4 regions of the Rhizobium sp. R86522 genome follow, and region 1 is predicted to be linked to each of the others. Evidence: riboswitches for the same ligand, from Rfam matches in the RefSeq annotation. Region 1 holds a riboswitch; each other region holds the start of a gene.
The links. Region 1 has a riboswitch for cobalamin ahead of cobU (bifunctional adenosylcobinamide kinase/adenosylcobinamide-phosphate guanylyltransferase). Riboswitches for the same ligand answer to the same signal wherever they lie in the genome.
Positions count from the first base shown of each region.

Region 1 (3,902 bases):
ACAACGATTGCCGTACCGCTGCGGCGGGCTGAGGCATGTAGCGCTTCCAGCGCATAGTGGAAGTAGCTAGCCCCACCCAGAGCCCGCACCACGATCAGCCGCGCATGCCGCGCCGTGCGCTCGATATAGGTATCGACCGACATCGGATGCTTCAGCGTCATCAGGCTGGCAAGCCGCCAGCGAACCACCTGTTCGCCCCTCGCCTCGACAGCTGCGGCTATTGCCGCAAGCTCCGTGTCCGCCGCAGAGAGAAACAGTACATCCCCCGGCGTCTGGCCGAGATCGATCGCCTCGTCGCCGTCGCTGATCGATCCCTTTTGGGCAAGGAGCAGATGCATGGATCAGCCAGCCGCTGCCTGGACGTCCTCGACCACGGCACCGAAATCCCATTCATGCAGGCCGATGACGACGATACGCGTCTCGCGCTTTTCGGCGCTTGTCCAGGGACGGTCGAAATAGGTTTCGATGCGGGTGCCGACGGCCTGGATGACAAGGCGCATCGGCTTGCCCGGCACGTCGATGAAGCCCTTCAAACGCAGGATGTCATGCTTCTCGATAACAGGCTTCAGGCGGTCTATGAAATCGGAAGCGTCCTTGATCGCGCCGAGCTTCAGGACGAAGCTTTCGAACTCGTCGTGATCGTGGTGATGGTCGTGGTCTTCGCCCGAGGCATGCAGCGCCTCGTGCTCCATCTCGTGATGCGACTTGCGGTTTTCGATGTCGTCTTCTGTGCTTGCACCGATGCCGAGCAGGACGAGCGAGGGCACTTCGCCGTTCTTCGCCTCGATCATCGAAGGCTTACGGCTGGTGCGGCCCGTGACTTCCGCGCGCACGGCAGCGATACCGGCAGCGTCCAGGAGGTCGGCCTTGTTGAGGACGATGAGGTCGGCGCAGGTCAGCTGATCCTCGAAGAGTTCTTCGATCGGGCTTTCGTGATCGAGATTGTCGTCCTCGGCGCGCTGGGCGGCGACCGCGTCATGGTCGTCGGCAAAACGGCCAGCGGCGACGGCGGCACTATCGACCACGGTCACGACGCCATCGACGGTCACACGCGTGCGGATATCCGGCCAGTTGAAGGCAGCGACCAGCGGCTGCGGCAGCGCCAGACCCGAGGTCTCGATGACGATATGGTCAGGCTTCACGTCGCGCTCAAGCAGCTTCAGCATGGTCGGTACGAAGTCGTCGGCGACCGTGCAGCAGATGCAGCCATTGGTGAGTTCGATGATGTCATCTTCGGTGCAATTGTCGGCGCCGCAGCCCTTCAAGACATCACCGTCGACGCCGAGGTCGCCGAATTCGTTGATGATCAGCGCGATCTTCTTGCCGCCGGCATTCATCAGCATGTTACGGATGATGGTGGTCTTGCCTGCCCCCAAAAAGCCGGTGATGACGGTGGCGGGGATCTTTTGCTGCAACATGGTTCAACCCTTCATTTTCAACGGCAAACCCGCCGCGATAAAATAGACTTCAGCCGCCTCGGCGGCGATGGCTTGGTGGAGACGGCCGGCATGGTCGCGGAAGGCGCGGGCCATCTTGTTTTCGGGCACGATGCCGAGGCCGACTTCATTGGAGACGAAGATGACGGTGGCGTGGAGTTCTCCGAGGATTGCAGCGAGTTCGGCGCCATCCGCGTCGACGTCACGGCCTTCTTCCATCATCAGATTGGTGACCCAGAGCGTCAGGCAGTCGACGAGGATCACCCGCTCGGGCTTGTCGAGCGTCTTCAGTGCACCGACGAGATCCAGCGGCTCCTCATGCGTCGTCCAGCCGTCATCGGCACGGTCGGCCTTGTGGGTCTCGATGCGGGCGCGCATCTCGTCGTCCCAGGCGCGGCCCGTGGCCAGATAAACGCGATCTAGGCCGGTGTTGCGCGCCGTTGTTTCGGCGAAACGCGACTTGCCCGAGCGCGCACCGCCGAGAACGAGGATGGATGGGGAATTGGATGCGGTCATGGTGCGCCATGACCTTCGACCGCGCGCAGACGGCCAGCGGTGCATGCCTTCAGCATGCACAAGAAAACAATCGATGCCGCGTCCGCGCATGCGGACCGGCACCGGCGGGGCGCAAAGGACCCGCGGATGCAGAACGTCGCCACGACAACCTCCGTGCTGGCAACGGGGAGACCTCCCCAGTGTGGGCACCATGCCCGTGGATGGCAGGTCTCCTGGCTCGCAGGTCGTGATCCTCGAAAGGACCGTCGGGTTCTCCTCGCCTTCCCAGGGTTTGCGGCAACACGAAAGAGCGGACGATTCGTAGAAAAAGAGGCGTCCTGCCCCGGCTGATCGCGTTGCCACCCCAGTGGCTTTTCCGTCCTGCCGTTCTGGCGAGCCGGTCGCACCCTGCGACCCGTCACTCGTTCAACGACAAAGCGGATGGAGAACCCTCGCTGCAATACAGTCGCGGGGTCGGCTGCGTTCGGCGTGCCCGGTTGGGGTCCACGCCTTCGCATTCCCTTTTGCTCTCCGGACAACATCTCTGCCGTTCGGAAACCATCCATCATGAGGATTAGGCCGAGGTCGAAGCCGAGTCAATCACAGCTGCGGCGCAGAGCTGCGTCATTGCGCCCGAGGGCCGATCAAGGGCTCGTGGAGCAGTCCGGCGTGACGGCGGGGTCGCAATCCGGCCGCAGGCGAATGGCACCCACGGCTCCCTGTTCGACCGGCGTGCCCTGGCCGATGTCGGCAGCGCGACGCGCAGGCTGGGCCGGGGCTGCGGGCCGAGGTGTCTGCACGTCGGCGACCGGCGGCGCGGCCATTTCGCGCGGTGGCGGAGGAACAGCCGTCTCCGGCACAGCCATAACGGACGAGTTTTGCGGCGCCGCCTGCCGCACCACCGGGGCGGCGCGTGGCGATTCCACCCGAGCATTCGGCACGATCACCGGCGGTGGCTCCGAAGCGAGCCGCGTTGATATGGTTCGCGGCTGCTGGGCCTTGCGGACACGCGGCGTGGTCAGCGAGAAGGCAAAGCGGATGCGGGCCGCGAGTTCTTCGGCAAGCGCCTGACGGGCCCAGCGCGGGTCGTCGGTCGGGCCGTTCACCCTGAAGCTTCCCTTGGCGACCGGCTCGCCGGTTTCGACCGAAACAGCAGTCACGGTAAAGTCAGCCTGAGCGAGGCGGCGACGGGCGCCCTCCCCAAATCCAAGGCGATCGATTTTGACCAGAAGCACGACGCGCTCGGCACCCGCGGGCGGGCGCGTCGCCGCAATCGCGGCAGAGACGCGGCGATCGACGCTTTCAATGAGGTCGAGCGGGATGCGTGCATCGGCCATGACCGTCACGTTGCGGACGTAGTAAACCAACGGACGGTCAATGCTGCGCCCGAAAAAGACGGAGCAGGAAGCGAGCAGCAGGGCGAAGCCCATGGCGACGGCGATGCGAAGGCTGCGAGCGAACATAAGGACCCCGGACAGGTGATTCTGAACCTGCCCGAGAATTCGCCATTTATGGTTAGTGTAGAGTTAACTTGCTGCCTGAAGGACCGCGAAGAGTGACGCTGCCGATGCGAACTCGCCGTAACGGGCCTCACGACGCGCTTCGGCCTCGGCATCGGAACCCCAATGCTCGATCGTCCAGTCCTCGTCGAGATGGGCAAGCGACCAGACATCGTCCAGATCGAAGGCACCCTCGGCAAAGGCAAGTGTCAGCACAGCCGAACCCGTCAGCGTCGTCACCACGTTGAGGCAGGAGATCTGGAAGGGATCGCGGTAGCGCTCCAGCGCCCGAGCGTAGGCGCCGATTGCCTCCTGTGGCTGTTCCTGATGCATCACGCCTTCGACAAGGATGAAGCGCGCGCCGTGCGCAGTCGATATCCAAGCAAGCAAAGGATCCCAGCGAGCCGACTGACGGTCGATCAGTTCCTTCGGTCCGTCAGCGCGGTAGCAGAGCAGATCGGTGCCGGCGAAA
Region 1 is NZ_JAXHBX010000001.1:1,776,842-1,780,743, forward strand. It holds gene cobN (cobaltochelatase subunit CobN) at 1-338, opposite strand, end outside; gene cobW (cobalamin biosynthesis protein CobW) at 342-1,418, opposite strand; gene cobU (bifunctional adenosylcobinamide kinase/adenosylcobinamide-phosphate guanylyltransferase) at 1,422-1,952, opposite strand; cobalamin riboswitch at 2,137-2,509, opposite strand; gene SJY08_RS08485 (hypothetical protein) at 2,576-3,394, opposite strand; gene SJY08_RS08490 (ATP12 family chaperone protein) at 3,458-3,902, opposite strand, start outside.

Region 2 (3,902 bases), 2.0 Mb from region 1:
GAGTGGGGTTATTGGTCGTCGCGGGTCTTCAGCGAATCGCCGAGATTTCGCTTTTCCGGGTCCTGCAAATTTTCGCCCACGGCATCCCGGTCGACCTTGGGATTGTCCTTGGCCGGCAGATATCCCGTCGGTCGATTCTCCTGCGGTCCTTCCCAGCGGGGCGACTGATCCGTTGTTCCCGGCTTGCCATCTTTCGGTGCGTTCATGCCCATCTTGGGTCTCCTCTTCTTGAGCTCTCCGTGACCAACCGTCCCGCTTGCGAACAGTTCCCCAGGAACATTCCGGACGCCTTCAGGTTGTCCCGGAACAATTCGCGCAGACAGTGAGGTGATGATGGAAGAACGATCCAGTATCGGGAGCCGGCCGCGCATCGTGATCGTCGGCGCAGGTTTTGGAGGCCTTGCCTGCGCAAAGGCTCTGGCAGACGCAGAAGTCGACGTGACCGTGATCGACCGGCGCAATCACAATCTGTTTCAGCCATTGCTCTATCAGGTCGCGACGGCAGCGCTTTCGCCTGCGGATATCTCCGAGCCGATCCGCCGTACATTGGGACGATCGGACAACATCCACGTGCTGATGGGAGAGGTGGTGTCGATCGATACGGACGCCCGCGCAGTCTCTCTCGCCGATGGCGCAGCGATCTCCTACGACCGCCTCGTTCTCGCGACCGGCTCGCAGTACAATTATTTCGGCCATCAGGACTGGCAGAAACATGCACCGGGGCTGAAATCGATTCACGAAGCCCGCCAGATTCGTCACCGCCTCCTGCTCGCCTTCGAGCAGGCCGAGCGAAGCCAGGATGAGGCAGAGAAGCGCCGCCTGTTGACCAGCGTCGTCATCGGTGGCGGCCCGACCGGCGTCGAAATGGCCGGCGCCATTTCAGAACTCGGTCGATTCATGATTGATCGTGATTTCCGTAGCCTGCGACCAGAGCAACTTCACGTCGTCCTCGTCGAGGCCGGTCCGCGTATTCTGGCAACCTTCCCCGAAAATCTCTCGACCTATGCGGCCGACTATCTGCGCGACATCGGCGTGGATATCAGGCTGAACACGCCTGTCGAAGACGTGACTGCCGAGGGCGTTAAGGTCAAGGATGCTTTCCTGCCGGCGAGCTGCATCGTCTGGGGAGCCGGGGTCAAAGCATCGCCGGCCGCGGAATGGCTTGGCCTTTCGCCGGGCCCGGGCGGGCGCCTGCCGGTGGTGCGCGACCTCTCGGTTGATGGCATGGACGGGGTCTACGCCATCGGCGATACCGCGCTGGCTTTGGGAGAAAATGGCGAAGCATTGCCCGCGCTCGCACAGGTGGCCAAACAGCAGGGGACGTTCCTCGGCAAAGCGCTCAAGGCCAACCTCCTGAAAGGAGCGGCTGTGCCAGACTTCCGTTTCCGCAATCGCGGCAACACGGCGGTCATCGGAAGAAACGCAGCCATCTTCGATTTCGGCTCCTGGCAGCTCAAGGGCCGTCTCGCCTGGCTGCTCTGGGCCATCGTCCATGTCTATTTGCTGGTCAATTTCGAGAAACGCCTGCTTGTCAGTGTTCAGTGGATCTGGCGCTACACCACCCGGCAGAGAGGCGCGCGTCTGATCGATGAGAACTTCGTTGCCCCTGAGAGGTAATGACCTCCGTTGAGAATCTGAGGGCGGATGCGCTTTGAAGGTGGACAACCCGGATTCGGATCTATAGACGTAACGATATTACATAACGAAAAGATCCAGGCTTGACCGCCAGGGGCTGCAGGTCCTATGCAAGCAGTGACGGTTCCCCGCCGGATGACTCCGAGGGGATTAATAGGGAACACGGTGAGGACGACCCAATAGGGACCAAGACCGTGGCTGCCCCCGCAACTGTAAGCGGATTGCTGTCCATTCTCGCGGCGTGAAAGCGCCGGGCCACTGCGGGTCACCGTGGGAAGGCAAATGGAAAGCGCATATCCGCGAGCCAGGAGACCTGCCGTTAAGTGAAGAAAACGAAGCGGACGGGGTGTTCCGATGGATACGAACTGGCTTTTGCGCTGCGCCGTCTGGCGCGCCGACCACATGCCATTTTGCCTCCGGAGAAATCCTGCGGAGGACTGGCATGCATTTCCTTCCAGATCATGAAGCGCAGGGACGGGCGATCGGCCTTGGCCATGGCGTAACGCTCGGCGTTTCGTCGTTCGAGGGGGCACGCCCATGAGCTGTACCAGCAAGGGCTGCCCGATCCGGGTCACCGATATCGGCTGGGGACCGAAGCCATCCCAGTATTTGGTCCGAGGCGTTTCCTTCTCCCTCGATGCCGGCGACCGGCTGGCAATCGTCGGGCCGAACGGGGCTGGCAAGACCACGCTTCTTCGCTGCCTGTATCGCGGTGTTAGCCCGCTGGAGGGGCGCGTCGAGGTCGACGGCCAGGATATCTGGCAGATGAGTGCCCGCCAGCTTGCCCGTCGGGTGGCGGTCGTTCTGCAGGAAATGCCGGGCGACTTCCCGTTCACCGTCCGCGACGTAGTGATGATGGGGCGCGTTCCCTGGCGCGAAGGCCTTGCGGGCTGGAGCGAAGAAGACCGGGCCGAAGCAGAGCACGCGCTCGACCATCTCGATCTGCTGCGGCTGGCGAACCGGCAGTTCTCGACCTTGTCAGGAGGTGAGAAGCAGCGTGTCCTGGTGGCGCGTGCGCTGGCGCAGAAGCCTGAAATCCTCATACTCGACGAGCCGACCAACCATCTGGATATCCGCCACCAGCTCGAGATCCTCGATCTGCTCGGCGCTTTAAACCTGACGATCATCACCACGCTGCACGACATTAACCTCGCCGCCGAGTTTGCAACGCATATTGCCCTGATGCATGGCGGCCGGATGAATGCGTTCGGCCCACCGGAAGCTGTTCTGACCGAACAGGCCCTGTCCGGAACCTTCGGTGTCCTCGCCGCCCGTCAACAGGCGGAGGGCGCTCGATCCCATCGTTTTTCCTTTTCCCTTGCCTTGACCTGATTTTGAAAGGATCCGCCAACATGGCTTCCCGTCTTCTATTGTCTGCCACGCTCTTTGCTTCGGTCTTCTCCGCCTCCTCGGCATTTGCCTATCCTGTCACGGTCAAGAGCTGCGATCGCGAGGTCACGTTTGACGCACCTCCGGCGCGCGCGGTCTCCAACGACGTCAACCTGACCGAGATGATGCTGGCCTTGAAGCTGCAGGACCGCATGGTCGGCTACACCGGGATCTCCGGCTGGAAGACGCTGGATGCGGGGCTTCGGGAAGGCGTGAAGGAAATGCCGGAGCTTTCGCCGAAATACCCGACCAAGGAAGTGCTGCTGAACGCCGATGCCGATTTCTATTTTGCCGGCTGGAACTACGGCATGAAGGTCGGCGGCGAGGTGACGCCCGAAACGCTCGAGCCCTTCAAGATCAAGGTCTATGAACTCACCGAATCCTGCATCCATATCATGGCGAAGAACAAGCCGACGATGGACGACATGTTCATCGACCTGCTGAACCTCGGCAAGATCTTCGACGTCGAGGACCGCGCCGAGGCCCTGGTCGCCGGCTACCGCAAGCAACTGGACGAAATCACAACCCGCATCGGAGGCATCGAAAAGCCGGTCCGCGTCTTTGTCTATGATTCCGGCACCGAAAAGCCGTTCACCTCGGGTCGCTTCGGCATTCCGACCGCGATGATCGAAGCCGCAGGCGGCGTGAACATCATGGAAGACGTTGAAAAGAGCTGGACGGAAGTGTCTTGGGAGCCGGTCATCGAGCGCAATCCGGAAGTCGTCGTCATCGTCAACTACGGCGATGTAACGGCCGAACAGAAGATCGCTTTCATGAAGGAAAACCCGGCCTTCAAGAATCTCGATGCCGTCAAGCAGGATCGCTTTGTGGTCCTGGAATATGTTGAGGCAACACCTGGACCGCGCAATATCCAGGCA
Region 2 is NZ_JAXHBX010000001.1:3,797,768-3,801,669, reverse strand. It holds gene SJY08_RS18450 (hypothetical protein) at 9-212, opposite strand; gene SJY08_RS18445 (NAD(P)/FAD-dependent oxidoreductase) at 334-1,617, shown strand; cobalamin riboswitch at 1,740-1,971, shown strand; gene SJY08_RS18440 (ABC transporter ATP-binding protein) at 2,173-2,967, shown strand; gene SJY08_RS18435 (ABC transporter substrate-binding protein) at 2,988-3,902, shown strand, end outside.
Region 2: linked by a shared signal. The riboswitch ahead of SJY08_RS18440 (ABC transporter ATP-binding protein) and the one ahead of cobU (bifunctional adenosylcobinamide kinase/adenosylcobinamide-phosphate guanylyltransferase) in region 1 are both predicted to bind cobalamin.

Region 3 (3,902 bases), 900 kb from region 1:
CTCCATCAGCAGATGCTAACCCCTTGGGGAATGCGCTGCAAGTGGTTGAGGGGTAGCGAGATCCCGCAGAAAAGCGGAAGGGCGAGCCCCATCCGGACCCGCCCTATCTTCAAGGTCAATTGGTGGCTTGGCCAGCACCTAGGCTTCGATCTCGATGTCGCCCTTCGGCCGCGAACAGCAGGCGAGGATGTAACCTTCATCGATCTCGTCATCGAGAATACCGCCATTGTGGTCCATCTCGACTTCGCCCGAGAGTTTCATGACCTTGCAGGTGCCGCAAAGGCCGGATTCGCAGGCCGCCCCGATGCGGACACCGGCAGCACGGGCCGCCTGGAGGACCGTATGGCCGGGAGCGCAGAGGCCGTCCTTGCCGGACATGGCAAAGGTCACCTTGGTGGCCTGTTCGCCATCGCCATGGTCGGCGACGACCACCAGGGGCTCCGCCTTCACCGGCTGGAAGGCTTCCTCGTGATACTGTTTCATGTCGAAGCCTGCGCCTTCGAGCGCCTCGCGTACGGTCGCCATGAAGGGCGCTGGGCCGCAGCAAAAGACAGTGCGCTCCAGGAAGTCAGGCGCCAGAAGGGCGATCTTTGCCTTATCGATGCGACCCTTCAGGCCCGACCAGAGCTGGCCGCGGCCGAGCTGCTCGATGATGAAGCCGAGCTGGAAGTTCGGCATGTCGCGGGCCTTGGCCTCCAGCTCCCAGCGGAAGATGATGTCATCAGGCGAGCGCGCGCAGTTGAGGAAAGTGATGTCGCTGTCTGGCGCGCGGTCGCTGAGGTCGCGCGTCATCGACATCATCGGCGTCACACCGGAGCCGGCGGAAACGAAAAGGTATTTCTTGCCAGGGTGCTTGGCATAGGAGAAGTCGCCGAGCGGGCCGAAGGCCTTAAGCGCCATGCCGGGCTTCAGGTTGTCGAACATCCAGCGGGTGCCAATCGAGTCCTTCTGCGCCTTGACCGTCACGGCGACCGTATAGGGCCGCGAGGGGCTGGAGGAGAGCGTGTAGGTGCGCATCACCGGCTCTGGCCCGACGGGGATCTCGAGCGTGACGAACTGGCCGGGCAGATAACGGAACCAGAGGCCCGGCTTGTTCGGCTTGAAGGTGAAGGTCATCACGTCGGCGGCCTCAGGCGTGACGGCGACGCATTCCAAGAGATGCTCCCGGTCGGACCAGGGGCGCATCTCGTCGACATGGCGATACTGGGTGACGGCGATGTTCATGATCACGCCACCGCAGACAGGCGAGCCTTGTCGCCCTGCAGGCGGCCCGTCATGAAGTTGGAATACCACTCGACGAACTGCATGACGCCACCTTCGTGATCGACGGAATAGGGACCGGGCTCATAGGCCGGGGAACGTATGCCAAACGCGTTTTCCTCGACGATCGAGCGGTCCTGGTCGTTGGTCATGTTCCAGACATGGGTCAGCTCTTCCAAGTCGTAATCAACGCCTTCGACCGCGTCCTTGTTGACCAGCCAGGTGGTGGTGACGGCCGTCTCTTCGGCCGAAAGCGGCAGGACGCGGAAGGAGATCGCGTGGTCCCCGAGGATGTGGTTCCAGGTCGTCGGATAGTGGAAAAGCAGCATGGTGCCGATATGGCTGATCGGCACGTCTGCGGAGAGCGGCTTCTTCACGGCACGCTTGCCAGACATGGTGTAGCTCTCGGCATCCTCGATTAGCGGCATGCGGGCCGTGCGGAACTGGCCCGACGGGTCCATGCTGAAGGCGGACGGCAGGCCGGCGGCTTCGCAGCGCGCCCAGTGCTCGGAGATGAAGGGATCGTCACCCGCACCCTGGACGCCGGTTGCGGTCGGGGCTTCCGGATAGGTGCGGCAGAGCTCCGGATGGTTGCCGGCGCAGTGGTAGCATTCCCGGTTGTTTTCCCAGACGAGCTTCCAGTTACCCTTCTCGATGATCGTGTTCTTGTGGGCGACCTTGGCCTCCCAGAGGCGATGCGGACGCAGATAGGGTTCCAGCGAGGCGCGCATTGGCGCGAAATCGGGGGCTTCGTTGGCGAGGCAGACGAAGATGTAGCCGCCGACGCTTTCGCAATGGACGGTCTTCAGGCCGAATTCGGCCTTGTCGAAAGTCTCACCCATCTGGCGAGCGAAGACGAGCGATCCGTCGAGGTCATAGGTCCAGTTGTGATAGGGGCAGACGAGCTTCGCCGCGGCGCCCTTGTCCTTGGTGCAGACGCGGTGGCCGCGATGGCGACAGGTGTTGTGGAAGGCGCGGATGACCTGATCCTTGCCGCGGACGATGACGACAGGGTAATCGCCGATCTGGGCGGTGAAATAGTTGCCGGCGCGTGGGATCTCGCAGTCATGGCCGATGAACAGCCAATCGCGATACCAGATCTGCTCCATGTCGAGCTTGAAATAGTCCTGGTCGATGTAAAATGGCTGTTCGAGCGAGAAACCCTCGCGGCGGTTCTTCAGCTGGCGCAGCACGTTGGCCTGCAGATCCATGTCGTCCTCGTGTTTCAAAAACTCGGGGGAGATGAGAGCGCAGCCTGCCGTCGCCCTGGGAAGGCGGTGTGCATGGCTATCTCTGGTCGCCCTCCGCAACCTCAAATGTCCGTCTGCCAAGGCTGGTTTCCGGGCTCAGGAGTGGTCCATTTGCGGACCGCGTCGGCGCCTTCCCAGGGTTACCCCCAGTGGCCTTCTGCCAAAACGCATTCTCCACCACCGTTGCGGGGGCAGCGCCGGATTTTGACCGGCTTCCCGATTTCCTACCCTCCCTAGCAGGGCAGCACCTCGAGCTTGCCTGCATCTAATCACAGGCCGCGGGCCTCCGCTGCATTGCAGAACGACACGGCCCAAATCGTTTGCGACATCCCACAGACGACGACTAAGGGTGGCAAGGTCGGGAATTTCCCATTGTTTTCCGGGAGGTGCGGCGGCGGCGTTTCTCTGGCCGCTGAAATCATGGCGCAAACGGGCGATTTAAGGCAGTTGCATGGAACTGCACTGCGGCAAGCCTCGCGAAACCTCGCTGATGTAGAATACCATCAAATCATGATTAACCATGCTGCGTTAAGCTCAAGCAATCAGTCCGGGTACCGTCAGAGCGTCAAGATGCAGAAACTCAGATACTACGCGGCTCCCAAAGCGGAAACGCAAACGCCGCCCTCGTCAAAGGCAGTCCATACCGAGTTCCTGAGAACCGGTCGGATCTCGCGCAGCCGCGAGGACTGGCTGCCGGACGAGCGCCGGTATCTTTCCTATGAGGAAGTTGCGGCGCGGACCGGGCGGCGGCTGGAGCGGGCGGCCGAGACGACGCATGAGCGCATCAACGGCTTTCACCGTTCGATCAAGTTCCCCAAAGTCATCTTCCACCGCACACTGAACAACAGCCCACATCTGGGCTACTGTCACGTGACGGCGGCGCGCACGAATTTCGCGCAGTATGCCGATGTCAAATGGGCCTTCTACATCGCCAATTTCTTTGCCGAACTCGGTGGGGAAGAGGTGTTCTTCGAGCAGATCAAGCAGAATTACGGACGGATGTATTTCGCCGTGGCGATCAAGCCGGAGGCGGAGGCCAAGGCGATGACCATCGACCGTTCGTTCCGCAACAACGGACTTTTATTCCAGACAGTGGATCCGAAAGAGGCGCTGCGGAACGTACTGATGCTCGGCGCACGAGACGCCGAGCTCAGGAAGATCATCGCAAAACTTTGAAAGTGGACTTCGACGCTCAGGCGCCGAAACCACCCACCGGCTTCTTCTTGTAGAGCAGCCAATCCTTCGACACATAGTCGCTTGCACCGTAGATCGTCACGGTGTCGCCGCCGGCTGCCTTGGAGGTGGCGAGCGCCTTTTCGGCGAAGTTGGTGAAGTCGAAGGCGTTCGGGGCCTGCTCGGAGAAGCAGATGCCGAAGGACATGCCTAGCTGGC
Region 3 is NZ_JAXHBX010000001.1:2,681,615-2,685,516, forward strand. It holds gene SJY08_RS13130 (2Fe-2S iron-sulfur cluster-binding protein) at 139-1,224, opposite strand; gene SJY08_RS13135 (aromatic ring-hydroxylating dioxygenase subunit alpha) at 1,227-2,471, opposite strand; cobalamin riboswitch at 2,574-2,777, opposite strand; gene SJY08_RS13140 (DUF6656 family protein) at 3,081-3,686, shown strand; gene SJY08_RS13145 (GGDEF domain-containing protein) at 3,703-3,902, opposite strand, start outside.
Region 3: linked by a shared signal. The riboswitch ahead of SJY08_RS13135 (aromatic ring-hydroxylating dioxygenase subunit alpha) and the one ahead of cobU (bifunctional adenosylcobinamide kinase/adenosylcobinamide-phosphate guanylyltransferase) in region 1 are both predicted to bind cobalamin.

Region 4 (3,902 bases), 460 kb from region 1:
AGAACCTGCAGAGCCGGACGCGCGGTACGATCCTGATGGCGATCTCCAACAAGTTCGGCTCGATGGTGGTGACGACCGGCAACAAGTCCGAGATGTCGGTGGGTTATGCCACGCTCTACGGCGACATGAATGGCGGCTTCAATCCGATCAAGGACCTCTACAAGATGCAGGTCTATGCGCTCTCGGCCTGGCGCAACGAAAACGTGCCGCCCGGTGCGCTTGGTCCGTCCGGCGAGGTGATCCCTGCCAATATCCTGTCGAAGGCGCCGTCTGCGGAACTGCGCCCGAACCAGACCGACCAGGACTCCCTGCCGCCCTATCCGGTGCTTGACGACATTCTCGAATGCCTCGTCGAAAAAGAGATGGGTGTCGATGAGATCGTCGCGCGCGGCCATGACATTGCGACCGTTCACCGGGTCGAGCATCTGCTCTATCTCGCCGAATACAAGCGTCGCCAGTCGGCGCCGGGCGTGAAGATCACAAAGAAGAACTTCGGACGTGATCGCCGCTATCCGATCACGAACCGGTTCCGGGATCGCTGAGCGTGTCGATAGAGGATATCGATGCCTTGGCTGCTTTGCCTGATTTCACGGCGGAGGAGCGCAGCTATATCTTTGCTGTCGGAGCGCATGACAATCAGGATAGCGGGCTGTACCGGACGCTCTCGGGCGCCGCCTATTTCCTGCCCTCGATCGCGATTGGCTGCTACGGCCTGTGGGACGGGAGCTACAAGATGCTCGGCATCGGGTTCCTCACGCTGAACGTCAGCCTGATCTGGGGTTTCTACACCGAATGGCGCAGTGCTCATGTTGAGCAGACGGGCCGGGCGATCTTCGCCAAACTGCGCCAGGCGATGGAAAATCGCTCGACCGCAGACTGACTTTTCCAAGGAGACCATGATGCGCAGTTCGGTCGAGATCTACGATATGACGACCCGTGAATGCGAGGTCGTCTGGCAGACGGATGACCTCGTCGAGGCGCCCAACTGGTCGCGCGATGGCGAGTTTCTGGTCATCAACGGCGATGGTCTTCTTTATGCGTTGCCGCTCGACGAAGACGATCCCGAACCGGAGCTGATCGACACGGGTTTTGCCGTGCGGCTCAACAACGATCATGGGATCTCGCCCGATGGCGCCTCGATCGCGTTTTCCGATCATACGCTTTTCGGCAAGTCCTGCATCTATCTGCTGGGTGATGGTGACGACGAGCCGCGCCAAGTCACCGACAAAATGCCGTCCTACTGGCACGGCTGGTCGCCGGACGGTAAGGAGCTTGCCTATTGCGGCGAGCGCAACGGCGCCTTCGATATCTATACCATCTCGACCAAGGGCGGGGCCGAGCGGCGGCTGACGAACGGCGAAGGGCACAATGATGGCCCTGATTACACGCCTGATGGACAGTGGATCTATTTCAACTCCAGCCGTACCGGCACCATGCAGATCTGGCGCATGCGCAGCGATGGCAGCGACCTGCAGCAGCTGACCTCAGACGGTTATGGTGACTGGTTCCCGCATCCCTCTCCGGATGGGAAGAAGATACTCTTCCTCTCCTACGATGCCGATGTCGAAGGTCATCCGCGCGACAAGCAGGTGCGACTTCGGCTGATGGACGCCGATGGCGGCAATGTCGAAACACTCATCGAGTTCTTCGGCGGTCAGGGCTCGATCAATGTGCCGAACTGGGCGCCGGACGGATCGGCTTTCGCCTTTGTCCGCTACTTCCCGGTCGAGGCTTGAGCCTGTCGCATTCCACTCTGTCCTGCGGCTGGTTCTTGCGGTATTGATCCGACGTCAGGTGCTTGCCGTTAGGTGAGAGAATCGGGAAGCCGGCGAAAATCCGGCACGTGCCCAACGCTGTGAGGCGGACATGATGCGCGAGGGGAAACCCGGCCACTGGAGCAATCCGGGAAGGCGCGCATCCTGGATGATGCCCAGTCAGAAGACCGGCCTGGCGAGATAGACCTTTCCCGCGTGGACGGCGGGTGGTTGCGCATTGTGGGGATTACGATGCACGACAGACCGAACGAGTTCCTCGTCCGGACGGCGCCCTTCGCCGACCAGGACAAACAGGCCGTCTACCGAGCCATTCACACGCGACGCGACGTCCGCGACCAGTTTCGCTCTGATCCGCTGCCGGATGATCTGGTGCGGCGATTGCTCGAAGCGGCGCATGCCGCCCCCTCCGTGGGCTTCATGCAGCCCTGGAGTTTCCTGCTGATCCGCTCTGCTCGAAAGCGCGAGGCCATCTGGCAGGCGTTTCTGCGGGCGAACGAGGAGGCGGAGGCCATGTTTCCGGTTGAGCAGCGGGACGTCTATCGATCCCTGAAACTGGAAGGCATCCGCAAGGCGCCGCTCAATATCTGCGTCACCTGTGATCCCGATCGTGCGGGACCCGTCGTGCTCGGACGCACCCATGATGTCAGGATGGACGCCTTCTCGACTGTCTGCGCCATCCAGAATCTCTGGCTCGCAGCACGTGCGGAAGGGGTCGGGCTTGGATGGGTCAGCATCTTCCACGAGGCCGAGGTGAAGGCGCTCCTTGGGATCCCGGAGCGGATCCAGATCATCGGTTATCTTTGCCTTGGCTATGTCGACGAACTCTATGCGACGCCGGAGCTCGAGGTGAAGGGATGGCGCAAGCGATTGCCGCTCGACGATTTGATCTTCGAGGAAAGCTGGGGGCAGATCGCGGAGCGGCCGATCACTCCTGCAGCGGCTGTGGACCTGACGTCGCCGGGTTCCTGAGGTCGATCGTGCCCTTGTCGGAGGGGAGGAAGGCCGGGCCGACGCGGCGTACGTTGAGGCTGGCCTCATCCAGCACGCGCTCCGTGGCAGGCACCGTCGCTGACGCAGCCTCCCGTTTTCCCGGTGCAACTTCGATGAAGGACGACTGGTAGTCCGGTACGGCCGGACGCGGCGTCATGCGCTGGTAGTATTGCTGCAGGTTGCAGGCGCAGGCGGGTTCCGCGTCGCTGCGTCGGTTGCGGTAGAGGAAGGCATTGGGCAGATCGCGATAGGGGCGGCCGCTGACTGCCGAGATCATGTCCACGGTCTCGCTGCGCTCCGGCGCGTGGAAAAACAGCTCCGTTTCCGTGCCCGGACACATCTGCTGGCATTGCGCCGCATCGCGGCCGAAGTTCATTGCCGAGGTCTGTGACGAGATCGGGAAGAAACCGCCATCGCAGGTGCGCACACACAGCGTGCGGACATTGCCGCTGGGCATCATGCTCATCGGCGGGGGCGGCGCTGAGTAGGCGGCTTCGGCTGCCCGGTCCGGACGGTAGGGTTCCGCCAGCGTGTCGAGGTAAGGGATACGCTCTGCTTCTTCCGGATAAGCCGCTTGATCCGGCCCACAACCATTCGCCTCAAGTGCTGTGACGAGGGCGGCGCGCGCATCTTCTACGCGGCTTTCGCGCAGATCCGAAAGCCTTGCTGCCAGGATGTCGCGATTGGCCTCCATGCGGGAGATTGCCGATGCCAGATCGCTGCAGTCATTGCCGCCATCGGGACGGATCTGGACGATGGACGAGGTCAGGCAGCGCAGCCGCCGCTGATCCTGGCGGGCCTTGCGAAGTTCGAGGTTCTGCTGGGCTATGGCGCTGGCATAGCTGTTAATTTCAGGCGACTGTCCGCCCTGTTCGACCAGAACCAGCCTATCGCGCAGCCGCTCGCAGAGCGCCGAGGCCTCAGCCTCGTTCGGCAGCGCGCTGCCGAGGGCGATCAGCAAAGCAATGGAACTGACTATCCTGCTCGGCACATCCGGATCCCAGTTGTCGTTTGCAGGGCGGAGGACGACCCTAGTGACATCAGGATAGCCGAGTGCCGGCCAAATGAAAATGACGGATGACGTGGCGGAGGCGCGAGCGGCCATCCGCCACGTCTCGCGTCAGGCGGCCTGCGCTG
Region 4 is NZ_JAXHBX010000001.1:1,321,824-1,325,725, forward strand. It holds gene SJY08_RS06275 (NAD+ synthase) at 1-542, shown strand, start outside; gene SJY08_RS06280 (hypothetical protein) at 569-880, shown strand; gene SJY08_RS06285 (hypothetical protein) at 900-1,736, shown strand; cobalamin riboswitch at 1,776-1,966, shown strand; gene bluB (5,6-dimethylbenzimidazole synthase) at 2,007-2,744, shown strand; gene SJY08_RS06295 (DUF2865 domain-containing protein) at 2,701-3,870, opposite strand; gene SJY08_RS06300 (acyl-homoserine-lactone synthase) at 3,886-3,902, opposite strand, start outside.
Region 4: linked by a shared signal. The riboswitch ahead of bluB (5,6-dimethylbenzimidazole synthase) and the one ahead of cobU (bifunctional adenosylcobinamide kinase/adenosylcobinamide-phosphate guanylyltransferase) in region 1 are both predicted to bind cobalamin.